DNA from 3 places in the Streptomyces sp. NPDC017676 genome. Region 1 is predicted to be linked to each of the others. Evidence: riboswitches for the same ligand, from Rfam matches in the RefSeq annotation. Region 1 holds a riboswitch; each other region holds the start of a gene.
The links. Region 1 has a riboswitch for S-adenosylmethionine ahead of ACH4LD_RS10650 (amino acid ABC transporter permease). Riboswitches for the same ligand answer to the same signal wherever they lie in the genome.
Positions count from the first base shown of each region.

Region 2: linked by a shared signal. The riboswitch ahead of ACH4LD_RS21120 (DUF3293 domain-containing protein) and the one ahead of ACH4LD_RS10650 (amino acid ABC transporter permease) in region 1 are both predicted to bind S-adenosylmethionine.
Region 3: linked by a shared signal. The riboswitch ahead of thrC (threonine synthase) and the one ahead of ACH4LD_RS10650 (amino acid ABC transporter permease) in region 1 are both predicted to bind S-adenosylmethionine.

Region 1 is NZ_JBIRJA010000004.1:116,780-122,025, reverse strand. Features, by position in the region: gene ACH4LD_RS10660 (ABC transporter substrate-binding protein) at 1-394, opposite strand, end outside; gene ACH4LD_RS10655 (amino acid ABC transporter ATP-binding protein) at 499-1,290, opposite strand; gene ACH4LD_RS10650 (amino acid ABC transporter permease) at 1,287-2,270, opposite strand; SAM riboswitch class IV at 2,624-2,734, opposite strand; gene ACH4LD_RS10645 (glutathione S-transferase C-terminal domain-containing protein) at 2,812-3,699, opposite strand; gene ACH4LD_RS10640 (putative leader peptide) at 3,783-3,896, opposite strand; gene ACH4LD_RS10635 (NAD(P)/FAD-dependent oxidoreductase) at 4,037-5,197, shown strand; gene ACH4LD_RS10630 ((2Fe-2S)-binding protein) at 5,194-5,246, shown strand, end outside.
Region 2 is NZ_JBIRJA010000009.1:152,297-157,542, reverse strand. Features, by position in the region: gene ACH4LD_RS21125 (FG-GAP-like repeat-containing protein) at 1-2,195, shown strand, start outside; SAM riboswitch class IV at 2,436-2,551, shown strand; gene ACH4LD_RS21120 (DUF3293 domain-containing protein) at 2,597-3,106, shown strand; gene ACH4LD_RS21115 (DUF2252 domain-containing protein) at 3,145-4,632, shown strand; gene ACH4LD_RS21110 (hypothetical protein) at 4,777-5,246, shown strand, end outside.
Region 3 is NZ_JBIRJA010000003.1:376,498-381,743, forward strand. Features, by position in the region: gene ACH4LD_RS09305 (cold-shock protein) at 45-248, opposite strand; gene ACH4LD_RS09310 (MoaD/ThiS family protein) at 698-973, opposite strand; gene thrC (threonine synthase) at 1,122-2,405, opposite strand; SAM riboswitch class I at 2,423-2,562, opposite strand; gene ACH4LD_RS09320 (glucosyl-3-phosphoglycerate synthase) at 2,694-3,638, shown strand; gene ACH4LD_RS09325 (trehalose-6-phosphate synthase) at 3,713-5,152, shown strand; gene otsB (trehalose-phosphatase) at 5,119-5,246, opposite strand, start outside.

The DNA.
Region 1 (5,246 bases):
TGGAGTTCCTGATCTCGGGCTTCAGGCCGAGGACCGCGGCCACCAGGCGGCCGAGGTCGGGCTCGGAGCCGGTGAGGGTCTTCTGGTCGCTGCCCACGAAGTTCAGGGGCGCGGAGCCCGAGGGCAGAGCCCCGACGCCGATGACGAGCTTGCCGCTCCTGCGCACCGAGGCGGGCAGTTCGGCGCTGATGGACTTCACCTCGGAGACCTTCAGCGCGGTCTCCTTGGCGGCCCCGTTGGACAGCCGTCCCACGGTCACCGTGCCGGTGGTGTCGGTCTTGGTGACGGCCTCGCTGTCGCCCCCGCAGGCGGCGAGCCCGGTGGCGAGGGTGGCGACGGCGGTCGCCGTGGTGATGCCGCGGATCAGGGCGCGTCGGGAGATGTGCGTAGGCATGGCGTGGCTGTCCTTGTCTCGCTGATGAGAGCGGTGAGTGATGAAAGAGATGAACGATGGGGGGAGGTGAGCGGGGTGTCGTGGAGGGCGGGCGGCGGCTGCCGTCAGAGCACCTTGCCGAGGAACTCCCGGGTCCGTGGGTGCCGGGGCCGGTCCAGCACCTCACCGGGCGGGCCCTGTTCGACGATCCGGCCGCCGTCGATGAAGACGACCCGGTCGGCGACCTCGCGGGCGAAGCCGATCTCGTGGGTGACGATGACGAGCGTGGTGCCGCTGGTGGCCAGATCCTTGATGACGGCCAGCACCTCGCCGACGAGTTCGGGGTCGAGCGCCGAGGTCGGCTCGTCGAAGAGGATGATCCCGGGCCGCAGGGCGAGGGCGCGGGCGATGGCGACGCGTTGCTGCTGGCCGCCGGACAACTGCCGCGGGTAGGCGCCGGTCTTGTCGCCGAGGCCGACCCGGTCGAGGAGTTCGCGGGCGAGTTCCTGGGCCGCCGCCCTGGTCAGCCTGCCGGTGGCGGCGGGGGCCGCTGCGACGTTCTCCAGGACGGTCAGGTGCGGGAAGAGGTTGAAGTTCTGGAAGACGAAGCCGATCCGGCTGCGCTGGGCGAGGATGGCGCGCTCGCTGAGTTCCTTCAGCCGGTCGCCGTGCCGCTTCACCCCGATCAGCTCGCCGCCCACGCTGACGTGGCCGATCTCGGGCTTCTCCAGATGGTTGACGACCCTGAGCAGCGTGGACTTGCCGGAGCCGGACGGTCCGAGGATCACCGTGACCTCGCCGGGGCGGACGGTCAGGTCGATGCCGTCGAGGACGCGGTGGGAGCCGTACCACTTGTGGACGCCGTGCACTTCGAGCGCGGCGGGGGCGGCCTTCGGGAGGGTCTGCGCGGTGGTCATACGGCGGCCTCCCGGCTCAGCCGGGCCCGCAGGTCGGCGAGGCCGGCCCGGGCCTTCTGCAAGGGGGTCGGGGGCAGGGTGCGGGTGGCACCCCGGGCGTAGTACCGCTCGACGTAGAACTGGACGACGGACACGGCGCTGGTGAGGATCAGGTACCAGACGGTGGCGACCATCAGCAGCGGCACGACGTCACCGGGGTAGGTGCTGCCCATCGACTGCACCGCGCCGAACAGGTCGAGCAGCGACACGTAGAAGACCAGGGACGTGCTCTTGATGAGGCCGATGAGCTGGTTCACGTAGTTCGGGGTGATGGACCTGAGGGCCTGCGGGAAGACGATCCTGCGGAACTGGTAGCCCTTGGGCAGACCGAGCGCGGCGGCCGCCTCGTGCTGTCCCTGGTCGACGGAGAGGATGCCGCCGCGGACCACCTCCGCCGCGTACGCCGCCTCGTTGAGGCTGAGGCCGATGACGGCGATCGTCATGTCCGTGGCCAGCCGGGACTCGTCGAAGGTGACGAAGGCGGGTCCGAAGGGCACGCCGAGGCTCAACGTCCTGTACAGGGCGCTGAAGTTGTACAGGAAGATCAGTACGACGATGAGCGGTACGGAGCGGAACAGCCAGGTGTAGGTCCAGCTGACCGCGCGCAGCACCGGACTGCCGGAGAGCCGGGCGAGTGCCAGCAGGATGCCGCCGAGGAGCCCCAGGACGGCGCTGAGCGCGGCCACTTCGAGGGTGACGACGAGGCCGTCGAGGACGGTGGGGCGCAGGAACCAGTAGCGGAAGCGGTCCCACTGGTAGAAGGGGTTCGTGACCAGTCCGTGCAGGATCTGCGCGACGAGCACGAGCACGACGGCGGTGACGATCCACCGGCCGGGCCGGCGCAGCGGCTGGATCCGCTGTGCCGACTGGGGCTCTGACGGTGTGTCGGCGGTGGCCGGCGCCTCGGCTAGGGAGACGGCGGCGCCTGGGGGTTCACTCATGGCGGGCTCCGGCGGAGTCGGTCACCCCGGGGCCGCGCGGGAGCGGAGGTGGGCCACGACGGCACTGCGGCACGAGGTGGCGCACGGACAGGCGCGGAACCGGGGGCTGGGCGGATAACGGCACACCGGACGGACGGTGTGCGGCGGGAACGCGGGGCTGGGAGGGAGACGTCAGCCCTGACAGCGGGCAGAGCCCGGTGCGGTACACAGTGCGCTGTTCACGCGGAGCAGATCGACGGCGCGGTCGGCGACGAGGAGACCGGCGTACGACGGTACGCAGCCCTGGGGGCGGCTCACGGCCGTCCTGGGAGCTGCGTACATGGCGTCACCTGTCACTGTTCCGGCCCCGTGGGGCCTCGCGCTTACCGAAAACGTCGTCCGGTCCGGTCGTCACCTGGGGCACCCCACCGCGGTGCGAGGGTTGCCGGTCAGCGAGCCAGGGCTTGGCGCTGACGCTCATGACCGTTCTGAGCCGTAAGTAAGGCAGTTGCCCGTTCGAATGTCAACGGCCGTCCGCCCAGTGGACATCGGCTGCCCGCTCTCACCTGCGCGAAGCGTCCGGGGCGTCCGCGGCATGGCCTGCCCAGTCCAGGATCTGGACAGCGGCCCCGGCGGCCTCCAGGCCCTGACAGCGGCCGTGGTGGCGGCGGGCGATGCCTCGAAGGTCGAGGTGGCGGCCGAAGGCGGGGTGGGCGGCCAGGCGGCGGGCGTAGGCCCACAGGGCGCGGTGGTCGGCGATGCGGTGCACGGCGGAGGCGTCGAGGTGGCAGCGGTGGACGGTGTCGAGCTGCACGAGGGTGACCCACAACTCGATGTCGGCGGCGGTGAGCCGGTCGTCGGCCAGGTACTCCTCGCCGCTCAGCCGCCGCTCCAGCCGGCCCAGGGTGTCCAGCAGCGCGTCGAGCGCGGCGGCCCGTTCGGCCGGGTCGGCACCGGCGCGTCCGGCGCGCTGCGCGGCCTCCTCGATGCCCTCGGCGCACATCCGCTCGACGGCCTCGATCACGGACTCCAGGCCGGCAGGGTACAGGCGGGCGTCGCCGCCCGGCCGGAACCTGTCCAGGTCGCGCAGGATGTCGGGGGTGTGGGTGCTGACGATGCGTCCGGACCAGTCGTCGCTGAGCACGGGCGCGAGCGCCGGGCCGGTGTAGTGGTGGGCGCTCGCCTCGTAGAGCGGGCGGAGCGCCGCGTGGCCGCCGCCGGGACAGTCCGGGACGGCGGGCAGGAGGGTGACGGGACAGCGGGTGTCCAGGCCGAGCAGGCTGTGGCCGACGGCGAGGCGCAGCCCGTCGGGGCAGGCGGTCGACAGATGGAGCCGGTAGCGGTGGGGCACGGCGTAGTGGCCGCTGCGCGCGTCCCGGCCGATCCGGCCCCGGAAGACGGGCGGGGTACCGCGGGTGGACGGGACGGCGGCGAGCGGAGTGATGGACATGCGTCTCCCCGGGTGGTGGGTGTGCGGAGGGGTGCGCCGGCGCGGGCGTGACCGGTCGGTGGGTGCGAAAGGGGCGGCCCGGCTCAGCGGTGGCGGCTGATCGCGCTGCAGACGCGCTGCAGGTCGATGTGGCGACGGGAGGTGAGCAGGGGTGCGCGCAACGGCGTCCGGCCGGTGCCCGTTTCGCGGCGCGCCATGATTCCCTACCTGTTCACTAGGATTCCCTCCCTGGAGTGTCGATCGGGCTCCGTACGACGTCAAGGGGGCGTCCACGCCTGGGAATCGGAGGCGGCGACGGGTACTCCTCACCGAGAGGAACATGTGACATAGTACTGGCGTGGCGAAGCTACTGACCTGCGATGTCGTGGTCGTCGGGGCCGGGATGACGGGCGCGGCCTGTGCCCTGTACGCCGCGCGCGCCGGACTCGACGTACGGCTGGTGGACCGCGGCCCCGTGGCCGGCGGCACCACCGGGGCCGGCGAGGGCAACCTGCTCGTCTCCGACAAGGAGCCGGGCCCGGAGCTCGAACTCGCGCTGCTGTCAGCCCGGTTGTGGGCCGGGCTCGCGGAGGAGCTGGGCGCCGCGATCGAGTACGAACCCAAGGGCGGCCTCGTGGTCGCCTCGACGCCCGGCGCCCTGGCCGCGCTGCGGGACTTCGCCGCGGAGCAGCGGACCGCCGGCGTCACCGCCGTACCGGTCGGCGCCGAACGACTCGCAGAACTGGAACCGCACTTGGCGCCCGGCATGGCGGGCGCCGTGCACTACCCGCAGGACGCCCAGGTGATGCCCGCGCTGGCCGCCGCACATCTGGTCCGCGCCTCCGGCGCCGCCCTGCACACCGGCCGTACGGTGACCGGGGTGCTGCGCACCGCGCGGGGAGCGGTCCACGGCGTCCGCACCGACCGGGGCGACATCCACGCACCGGCGGTGGTGAACGCGGCCGGCACCTGGGGCGGGGACCTCGCCTCGCTCGCCGGCGTCCGGCTGCCGGTGCTCCCCCGGCGCGGCTTCGTGCTGGTCACCGAGCCGCTGCCGCGCAGGATCCGGCACAAGGTGTACGCCGCGGACTACGTGTCCGACGTCGCCAGCGACTCGGCCGCGCTGCGCAGCTCACCGGTCGTGGAGGGCACGGCCGCCGGTCCGGTGCTGATCGGCTCCACCCGGGAACGGGTCGGCTTCGACCGGTCGTTGTCGCTGACCGCGACGCGGGCGCTCGCCGCCGGGGCGATCGGTCTGTTCCCCTTCCTGGCGGGGGTCCGCGCGCTGCGCACGTACGCGGGCTTCCGGCCGTACCTGCCGGACCATCTGCCGGCGATCGGACCCGATCCGCGGGTGCCCGGTCTGTTCCACGCCTGCGGGCACGAGGGCGCCGGCATCGGACTCGCCCCCGGAACCGGGCAGTTGATCGCGCAGGCGCTCACCGGTAAGGCGCCGGAGCTGGACCTCACGCCGTTCCGGCCGGAGCGTTTCGACACCGAGGGAGGCGACGTCCGGTGAATCCGAGGGAGTTGACCCGGGCCCGGCCGGGCCCGCCCTGCACCGTGAC
Region 2 (5,246 bases), on a different contig from region 1:
AGCTCGTCCAGGCCCCGGACGGCTCCGTCCTGGTGGCGGGCGCCGCGGCGTACGTCGACCAGGGCGACCTCGACTGGGGCGTGTACCGGGTCGCCGAGGGCGCCGACGGCTCGGTCACCCGTACCCGTCTGACCGCCGTACAGCCGATGCCCGCGCAGGTCCACGGACTCTCCCTCGGCAGCGGCATCCTCACCACGGCCGACAACAGCACGCTCTACCAGCCGCACACGATCCTCGGCGCCTACCGCAGCACCTGGCTCACCACGAGCGGCACCCCGAGCCCCGCACGGACCACCGTGGACGGCCTGGTCAGCGGCTGGGACGGGTTCTGTGACGAGACCACGCCCCGCTGCATCCGGATGTTCGCCGACGGCACCGGCCGGCACGGCCGCCGCGACGCCACCGAGTCCGGACTGACCATGCTCCGCACCAACGGCGCCGCCGACTGGGGCCCGACCCTCGACACCGGCGACGACTCCCCGGAGCTCACGGACCTCTCCGGGCGGTACGCCCTCGTCGAGGGCGCCTCCTCCGGCAAGCAGTACATCGGTGAGTTCGCCACCGCCGGGGCCGGCAAGGTCCTGCTCAAGCGCGACCGGGTCGCCGCGGCCGTGTGGGGGAACACCCTGTGGAGCGGCGCGGCGAGCGGCGGGAAGGTCACGGCCACCCGGCTCCCCGCGGGGACCGCCGTCGAGTCCTTCACCACCCGCAACGGCTGCACCCCGTCCGACCTCCAGGCCGTGGGCCGCTTCGTCTACTGGGTCTGCCGGGACAGCTGGGGCGACCCGCACGGCGCGGGCCTGTACGACCGGACGACCAAGCGCACCTCCACGGCCCCGGACGGCCGGGTCCTGCTCGGGGACGGATACCTGGTCGAGCGGGTTCCCGGCACCCAGTCGGACAGCGGGCTGAGGCTGCTCGACCTGCACAACGGGCTGCCGTCCGGCGGCAGTCACACCGACCTGCCGAGCCGTGAGCTGGCCGACTGGACCGACCTCGGCCAGGAGAACACCGGGGCCGGGACCAGTTGGACCGTGGACCGCTTCGGCGGCGGCGTCGCCTACGCCGACCGGGACCAGCGCGTGCACGTCGTACCGGCCGGCGTCCCGGCGTCCCCGCTCACGTCCGTCGACGCCACGGTCACCGCGGGCTCCGCGAACTGGTCCGGCACCTGGTGGCTGTCCAAGCCCGCCGCCGACTGGAAGGTGACCGTCCGCCGGAAGGCGTCCGGCGCCACCGTCCGTACGCTCTCCGGCGGCACGGCCCGGGGCCTGCTGACGGCCGCCTGGGACGGCAGGGACACCGCGGGCCGCCTGGTCACCAACGGCGCCTACACCTGGAGCCTCACCGCCCGGCCCGCCGACGGCCAGGGCGCCGCGCTCACTCTCTCCGGAGACGTCAAGGTGACAGCGGGAACGGCGGCACCGCGCGACTACGCCGGCAACGACGGGGTCGGTGACGTCCTCACCCTCAGCTCCTCCGGCACCCTCACCGTCCGGCGCGGCACCGGCACGGGAACCCTGGGCGGCACGGTCTCCGGCTCCGGCTGGCCGGCCACCGCCCGGTTCGTGCCGTTCGGCGACCTGAACGGCGACCACTGCAACGACGTGCTGGTCCGCACCGGCGGCGCCCTGCGGGCCTACCGCCCGGCCTGTGGCAAGGCCCCGACGCCCACCACGCCGTACACCTCGCTCGGCACCTCCGGCTGGAACGCGTACGACGTCCTGACCTCTCCCGGCGACGTCAACGGCGACGGCCGGCCCGACCTGATCGGCCGCCAGTCCTCGACCGGAGACGTCTACCTCTTCAAGGGCGCGGCGAACGGCAAGCTGTCCGCCCGCACGAAGATCGCCTCCCACTGGACCGGCTACAAGAAGATCGTCGGCGCCGGTGACCTCAACGGCGACGGCCGCGGCGACCTCCTCGTCCAGGACAAGTCCAACGAGCTGTGGCGGTACGACGCCAACACCACGAGCACGGGCGGCCTCAAGGCCCGCGTCAAGGTGTTCGCGGACTGGGGCGCCTCCTACAACGCGGTCGTCGGCACGGGCGACTTCACCGGCGACGGCCGCGCGGACCTCGTGGCCCGTGACACCGCGGGCACCGTCTGGCGCTACAACGGCAACGGCAAGGGCTCGTTCGGGGGCCGCGTGAAGATCGCCACGGGGTGGAAGGGGTACAAGGCCGTCATGTGACGGCGCATGTCACGGCGCACGTGACGGCAGATGTGACGCGGATGTGACGGCAGCGACGGGCCGTCTGGAGCGATGGGTCGTCCGAAGCGACGGGCCGTCCGGAGCGGGCGGCCGGCCACGGATCCGAACGGCGGGTTCGTGGCCGGTCCTTCACGAGGAGGCGGGGAGGCGCAGGCGGGGAGGTGCCCTCGCCTTCCGGAAGCTGGACTTCCCGCCGGCCCCTGTGTCAGGATCCGCCTCGGTCACGAAGCCGATCGCGCCCCTGGACGAGCGTCGGCTGGCAACCTCGCTCACCGCGCAAGGTGCCCTCCAGGGAAGACCGGGCCCCCACGGTCCCGTGGGGGTAAGCGCGGATCTCCCTGCCCGGCGGGTAAGGGGGTCCCTCTCGAACGGAGACCCCCATGACCGCAGGCATCCCGATCACGCGAACGCCCCAGTGGGGTCTCTACCAGCAGGCCGTCGTGGACGTGGAGTTGCCCGGAGGACCGGTCCGCGTCACCCCTGCACCGTCCGGAGTGGCGGCCGGCCGGTTCCCCGTTCCGCACGGGGAGACCCTCCACGTGATCACGGCCCACAACCCCCGGGGCACCCGCGCCTCGGCACAGCACAACCACCGCGCGCATCGGGAACTGCTCGGCCTGCTGCGCCGGCGGGGGCTCGTGTGGTGGCCCGCTGTCGGCGGTGACCCGGAAGGCCGGCACACCGAGGAGAGCGCGGCGGTCGTCGGCCTGAGTGACGACGAAGCGCGCGCGCTGGGCCGGGAGTTCGGGCAGGACGCGGTGTTCGCCTGGTCGGCGTCGGCATGGCGGCTGCTCACCTGCTTCGGCGCCGAGGAGGCGCTGACCCTCGGGTGGAGGCTCGCAGAACGGTCTTCGGGGGCTGCGCCCCGGGGAGTTCTCCACAGGGTCTGACGATTTTCGGCCACCGGTTGTACCGTCTCCCCGAGTTGATGTTCGTACCGTCGCCTGTTCGCAGGTGGGCGGGCCGTGCGGGGGAGGCGGTCGCGGTGACCGGAACCGATGTGGAAGTGACGGACGCGGCGGACCGGGGCGCGCGCCGCCTGCCCCGGGTGCGCGGGTTCGCCGCATGGCCGCCGCAGGGTTCGCCGAAGCAGGAGGGCAAGGCGCTGCGGGCGGGCGTGCCGCGCTCCGCCCACCGCACACTGGACCTGGACGCCGCCCGTCCCGACGCGGTGAGCGCGGTGGCGGAGTCCAACGCCGGCCGGATCGCCGAACTGACCCCGCTGCGCGTGGGCCGGATGGCGGCCACCCCCTTCGCCTTCCTGCGCGGCTCCGCCGGACTCATGGCGTACGACCTCGCGCGCACCCCCACCACCAGGATCGGCACCCAGATCTGCGGTGACGCGCACGCGGCCAACTTCGGGCTGTACGGCGACGCCCGCGGCGACCTCGTCATCGACCTGAACGACTTCGACGAGACCGTGCACGGACCCTGGGAGTGGGACCTCAAGCGGCTCGCGGCCTCACTGGTGCTCGCCGGCCGCGAGGCGGGCGCCGACGAGGACACCTGCCGTGCCGCGGCCCAGGACGCGGCCGGCGCCTACCGCCGCACCATGCGGCTGCTCGCCAAGCTGCCCGTGCTCGACGCCTGGAACGCCATCGCGGACGAGGAACTGGTCTCCCACACCGACGCCCACGATCTGCTCGGCACGCTCCAGCGGGTCTCGGAGAAGGCCCGGGCCAACACCAGCGGCCGGTTCGCCGCGAAGTCGACCGAGTCGGTGCCGGACGGCGGACGCCGGTTCGTGCCCGCGCCGCCGGTGCTGCGCCGCATCCCGGACGCGGAGGCCGCCGCGGTAGCCGCCTCCCTGGAGTCGTACGTCGACACCCTCGGTGAGGACCGCCACCCGCTGCTCGCCCGGCACGCCGTGCACGACGTCGCCTTCCGGGTGGTCGGCACCGGCAGCGTCGGCACCCGGTCCTACGTCGTCCTGCTCCTCGACCACCGTGGCGAGCCCCTGGTCCTCCAGGTGAAGGAGGCCCGTCCCTCCGCGCTCGTCCCGCACCTGGTCACGGCCGGCTTCGAGACGCCCGCTGTGCCCCACGAGGGGCGCCGCGTGGTCCTCGGGCAGAAGCGGATGCAGGTCGTCAGCGACACCCTGCTGGGCTGGACCACTGTCGAGGGGCGCCCGTACCAGGTGCGGCAGTTCCGCAACCGCAAGGGCAGCGTCGACCCGGCCGCCCTCGCCGCCGACCAGATCGACGACTACGGCCGTATGACCGGCGCCCTGCTGGCCCGCGCCCACTCCCACAGCGCCGACCCCCGGCTGATCGCCGGCTACTGCGGCAAGAACGAGGAGCTGGACGAGGCGATCGCCGACTTCGCCGTCGTCTACGCCGACCGCACGGAAGCGGACCACGCCGAGCTGGTCGCGGGGATCAGGGCGGGGCGGATCGAGGCGGAGCCGGGCGTCTAGAGCACGGTCCCGGGGGCTCTCGTGGGCGGGTTCCCGGGCGGGGGCGGGACGGGGCGGGACGGCTCCCCGGGGTTCCCGGGGTGGTGTGCGGGGAGCGCGGGAACCGCACCCGGGCCGGGCCGGGGCAACGGCTACGCTGGGCGGGTGACAACCCCGGAAGCCGGCCAGTCCCAGGCCCCCCGCCCCGAGGAACGGCTCGAACAGGCCGTACGGGCCGCCGAGCAGGCGTTGATCGAGTACGAGATCGCCGTGGAGACCTTCCGCGTCGAGGTCGAGAACTTCGCCCGCCTCCACGAACAGCGACTCGGTCCGCTCTACAGCCGCATCGAGGAGCTGGACGCGGAGATCGCCGAGGCGAGGGCCGCGCGCACCGGCGACCCCGAGGACATCCGCCGCGCCGCGGAGGCCCGGGCCCAGGTGATGCCGATCCCGGGCGTGGAGGAACTGCTGCACGGCTGGATGGACGGTGACGGCCTGTTCCCGGAGGCCGTCGCCATGCTCACCGACCAGCCGGTACGGCCCCCGCAGCGGGTGCGGCCCAGCGAGGAGGCCCGCAAGCTCTACCGCGAGCTGGCCCGCAAGGCCCACCCGGACCTGGCCCAGGAGGAAGCGGA
Region 3 (5,246 bases), on a different contig from region 1:
GCCCGCACCCTCTGCGAGGTGCGGGCCCTTCGGACAAGAAACGTTCAGGCGGTGACGCGAACCATGTCGGCCTGCGGACCCTTCTGGCCCTGCGAGATCTCGAACTCGACCCGCTGGCCCTCTTCCAGGGTGCGGTAGCCGTCCATCTGAATCGCGCTGTAGTGGACGAAGACGTCCGCACCACCGTCGACCGCGATGAAGCCGTACCCCTTCTCCGCGTTGAACCACTTGACGGTGCCCTGAGCCATGCCTAACTCCCCTATTACTGGCCCTTGCACAGATCCACACTTCGCGGACCCGGGTCAGACCTCACCCCCCAACTGGTCGGGGGCGTGCGCCGGAACGCGTCGACCGCGGCTGAATGTATCTGTCCAACTGCCGTCTGCAACAGGTCAATCGGACGAGAATTCTGGACGCGAACGGTCCGGAATCTGGTGAGAATTCATACGAATTCAGGGCAAGTCGGGCTCCACAAAAGCCACAAAAGCCGCAGACAACCCGCACACTTTGGCTACTTCTTGTCGGGCGGGCGGCATGAAATCCAGGGCCCCCGACCCGGAGGCCGGGGCTGTGTTCCCCAACTCTACCGCGCTCAATCACACAGAATTGCCCCCTCCGTTTCTCTCACGGAGGGGGCAATCGGACGAACAGCCGGTAACCGCGGTTACCGAAGGTAATGAGCGCGCCGGTCCGCGGCTCAGCCGCCGGCGACCGCCGGGATGATCGAGACGCCGGCCCCGTCGGGGGTCGCGGTGTCCAGGCCCTGCTCGAAACGGACGTCGTCGTCGTTGACGTACACGTTGACGAACCGGCGCAGCTTGCCCTGGTCGTCCAGCACGCGCGCGGCGATGCCCGTGTGGTTCTTCTCCAGGTCGGCGATGACCTCGCCGAGCGTCGTGCCCTCGGCGGCGACCTCGGCCTGCCCGCCGGTGTAGGTGCGCAGGATGGTGGGGATGCGAACGGTCACGCTCATGCGGTGGGACCTCCGGTCGGGTTCACGGATACGGCGGGGCGGCGCCGAAAGGGCGCGGGGCCGTGGGGCGGGTGCGGGTGCCGCCGCGTGGGCGCGACCGGCCCCGGCCGGCGCGCGGGCCGCGTCCGGCCTCCCCGCGGGACGCCTGTCATGCCAGGCCGGCCTCTCGGAAGGAGTCCAGGGTCGGGCGGATGGTGGCGGTGAGGCCGGTCCCGGCCACCGCGTCCAGGGTCTTCAGGCCGTCGCCGGTGTTGAGGACGACCGTGGTCTTCGCCGGGTCCAGCACGCCCGCCTCCAGCAGCTTGCGGGTGACGCCGACGGTCACGCCGCCGGCGGTCTCCGCGAAGATGCCCTCGGTCCGCGCGAGCAGCTTGATCGCGTCCACGACCTGCTCGTCCGTCACGTCCTCCACGGCACCGCCGGTGCGGCGCGCGATGTCCAGGACGTACGGCCCGTCGGCCGGGTTGCCGATGGCCAGGGACTTGGCGATGGTGTTCGGCTTCTGGGGCCGTACGACGTCGTGGCCGGCCTTGAAGGCGGTGGAGACCGGGGAGCAGCCCTCGGCCTGCGCGCCGAAGATCTTGTACGGCCTGTCCTCGACCAGACCGAGCTTGATCAGCTCCTGGAGCCCCTTGTCGATCTTCGTGAGCTGGGAGCCGGAGGCGATGGGGACCACGATCTGGTCCGGCAGCCGCCAGCCGAGCTGCTCGCAGATCTCGTACGCCAGGGTCTTGGAGCCCTCCGCGTAGTACGGCCGCAGGTTGACGTTGACGAAGCCCCAGCCCTCGCCGGCCGGGTCGCCGATCAGCTCGGAGCAGAAGCGGTTCACGTCGTCGTAGTTGCCCTCGATGCCGACGAGTTCACCGCCGTAGACCGCGGCCATGACGATCTTGCCCTGCTCCAGGTCGTGCGGGATGAACACGCAGGAGCGGAAGCCGGCGCGGGCGGCGGCGGCGCCGACGGCACCGGCCAGGTTGCCGGTGGAGGAGCAGGACAGCGTGGTGAAGCCGAAGGCGCGGGCGGCCTCCAGGGCCTGGGCCACGACCCGGTCCTTGAAGGAGTGGGTCGGGTTGCCGGAGTCGTCCTTCACGTACAGACCGCCGGTCACGCCCAGCTCGCGGGCCAGGTTGTCGGCCTTGACGAGCTTGGTCCAGCCGGGATTGATGTTCGGCTTGCCGGCGACGTCCGCCGGGACCGGCAGCAGGGGCGCGTAGCGCCAGATGTTCGCGGGACCCGCCTCGATGCGGCGGCGCAGTTCCTCGGTGTCGTAGCCGGAGAAGTCGTAGGCGATCTCCAGCGGGCCGAAGCACTCCTCGCAGGCGAAGACCGGGCCGAGCGGCACCCGGTGGCCGCACTCGCGACAGCTCAGGGCCGCGGCCGGGCCGAGGTCGACGGTGGATTCGCTGGTGGTGGCAACTGTCTGCACAGCCATGGAGGCGAGGCCCTTTCTCCTCATCTTCCCCACGACGCATCTCGCCGTGAGACGGAATTGGCACCTTCCCTGGCCGTGAGCCTCGCGCGAACGAGTCCGGTCAGGGGGGTTGCCGGGGCTTCACCGGGCCGTGTCCCTCTGCCCCTCTGGATGAGCGGTATGCGGTTGTGGAACGCACCCGACCCCCGACATGCGATGGTCATCGGCGTTGTTCAAGACTGTAACCGACGGCCGGGACAGTTGAGATAGTCGTCCGAACCGCGAGACACGAGTGAGGAGCCACAGACTGTGCTGGAAGAAGTCGAGCGCTGGCTGACCACCCGGTCCTGGTCCGTGGCCGACCGACCGCTGCACCAGATCCTCGCCGCCAAGCAGCGCACGGGCCAGACCATCAGCGTCGTCCTGCCCGCGCTCAACGAGGAGGAGACCGTCGGCGACATCGTCGCGGTCATCCGGCACGACCTCGTGGAACAGGTGCCGCTCGTCGACGAGATCGTGGTCGTCGACTCGGGCTCCACCGACCGCACCTCCGAGATCGCCGCGCGCGCCGGCGCCCGGGTCGTCCACCGCGACGCCATCCTGCCGCGCATCCCGGCCGTCCCCGGCAAGGGCGAGGTGCTGTGGCGGTCGCTGCTGGTGACCGGCGGGGACATCGTCTGCTTCATCGACGCGGACCTCAGGGAGTTCTCCTCCGACTTCGTCTCCGGGATCGTCGGCCCGCTGCTCACCGACCCGGACATCGACCTGGTCAAGGCGATGTACGACCGCCCGCTCGGCGGCAGTGCCGGGCAGGGCGGCCGGGTCACCGAACTCATGGCCCGCCCGCTGCTGAACATGCACTGGCCGCAGCTCGCCGGGTTCGTGCAGCCGCTGGGCGGCGAGTACGCGGCGCGCCGCACGCTGCTGCAGCAGCTGCCGTTCCCGGTCGGCTACGGCGTGGAGCTGGGCATGCTGGTGGACGCGCTGCACCTGGTGGGCCTGGACGCGCTGGCCCAGGTCGACGTGGGCGTGCGCAGGCACCGGCACCAGGACGGGCAGGCGCTGGGCCGGATGGCCGCCGCGATCTACCGCACCGCCCAGCTCCGGCTGGCCCGCGGCCATCTGATCCGGCCCGCGCTGACCCAGTTCGAGCGGGGCGAGGAAGGGTTCGAGCCGCGCACCTACTCGGTGGACACCGAGGAGCGGCCGCCCATGGTGGAGATCGCGGAGTACGCCGAACGGAAGGTGGCGTGAACGGGCCGTATACGGTCGGCCCGCCGGGCGGGCCGTACGTTTGAGCGGTTGGGGGCCGGGCTAGGTTGAGGCGTATGGCTTCCACGCTCGATGCTGCGCAAAAGGCTCAGGTGCTGGTCGCGTCGAACCGCGGCCCGGTCTCCTACCAGGTGGGCGAGGACGGCTCGCTGCAGGCCCGACGGGGCGGCGGCGGGCTGGTCTCGGGACTGTCCGCCATCGGATCCGACGCGGACTCGGTGTGGGTGTGCGCGGCGCTCGGCGACGGCGACCGGGCGGCCGTCCGGCGCGCGGACGGCGGGCTGCTGCCGGCCGAGGAGACCGGCGGGCAGCGGGTGCGGATGCTCGACATCGACGCGACCGTGCACGCCGAGGCGTACAACGGCATCGCCAACTCGGTGCTCTGGTTCGTCCACCACATGCTGTACCAGACGCCGCTGGAGCCGGTCTTCGACGCCGGCTTCCGGCGGCAGTGGGCGTCGTACGAGGCCTACAACCGGGCGTTCGCCGAGGCGCTGGCCGAGGAGGCGGCCGAGGGCGCGGCCGTGCTGATCCAGGACTACCACCTGGCCCTGGCCCCGCGGATGCTCCGGCAGCTCCGGCCCGACCTGCGCATCGGCCACTTCTCGCACACCCCGTGGGCGCCGCCGGACTACTTCCGGCTCCTTCCCGACGACATCGCGGCCGAGCTGCTCGGCGGCATCCTGGGCGCGGACCGGGCGGCGTTCCTCACCCGGCGGTGGGCGGACGCGTTCACGGACTGCTGTCACGCGGTGCTCGGGCCCGGCATCCCCTCCGGCACCCGGATCGGGGTGCACGGGCTGGGCGCGGACGCGGACTTCCTGCGCGAGCGGGCGCACGAGCCGGACGTGGACGAGCGGATGGCGGCGCTGCGGGCGGAGATCGGAGCGGGCCGGAAGACGATCGTCCGGGTGGACCGGACGGAGCTGTCCAAGAACATCGTGCGCGGGCTGCTGGCGTACGAGCAGCTCCTGGAGGACCACCCGGAGTGGCGGGAGAAGGTCGTCCACGTGGCCTTCGCCTACCCGTCCCGGCAGGACCTCGCCGTGTACCGCGAGTACACCGCCGAGGTGCGGCGGGTCGCGGACGAGATCAACGAGCGGTACGGCACACCGGGCTGGACCCCGGTCGTGCTGCACGTGAAGGACGACTTCGCCCGCTCCCTGGCCGCCTACCGGCTGGCCGACGTGGCCCTGGTGAACCCCATCCGGGACGGCATGAACCTGGTCGCCAAGGAGGTCCCGGTCGTCTCCGACGAGGGCTGCGCGCTGGTGCTGTCGCGGGAGGCGGGGGCGTACGAGGAGCTGGGCGAGGACGCCTTCGTGGTGAACCCGTACGACATCGCGGGGACGGCACGGGCCCTGCACGAGGCGCTGAACCTGCCGGCGGACGCGCGGGCGGAGCGCTCGAAGCGACTGGCCGCCGCCGCGACCGCGCTGCCGCCGGCCCGGTGGTTCCTCGATCAGCTGGCGGCGCTGGACCCCCGGCCGAGCTGAGCGGCCAGCGCCCGCAGCAGGCCCACGACCCCTTCCGGGCCGTCGACCACCAGGTCGGCCCGGTCCGCCAGTTCCGTGACCTCCGTGCTGCCGC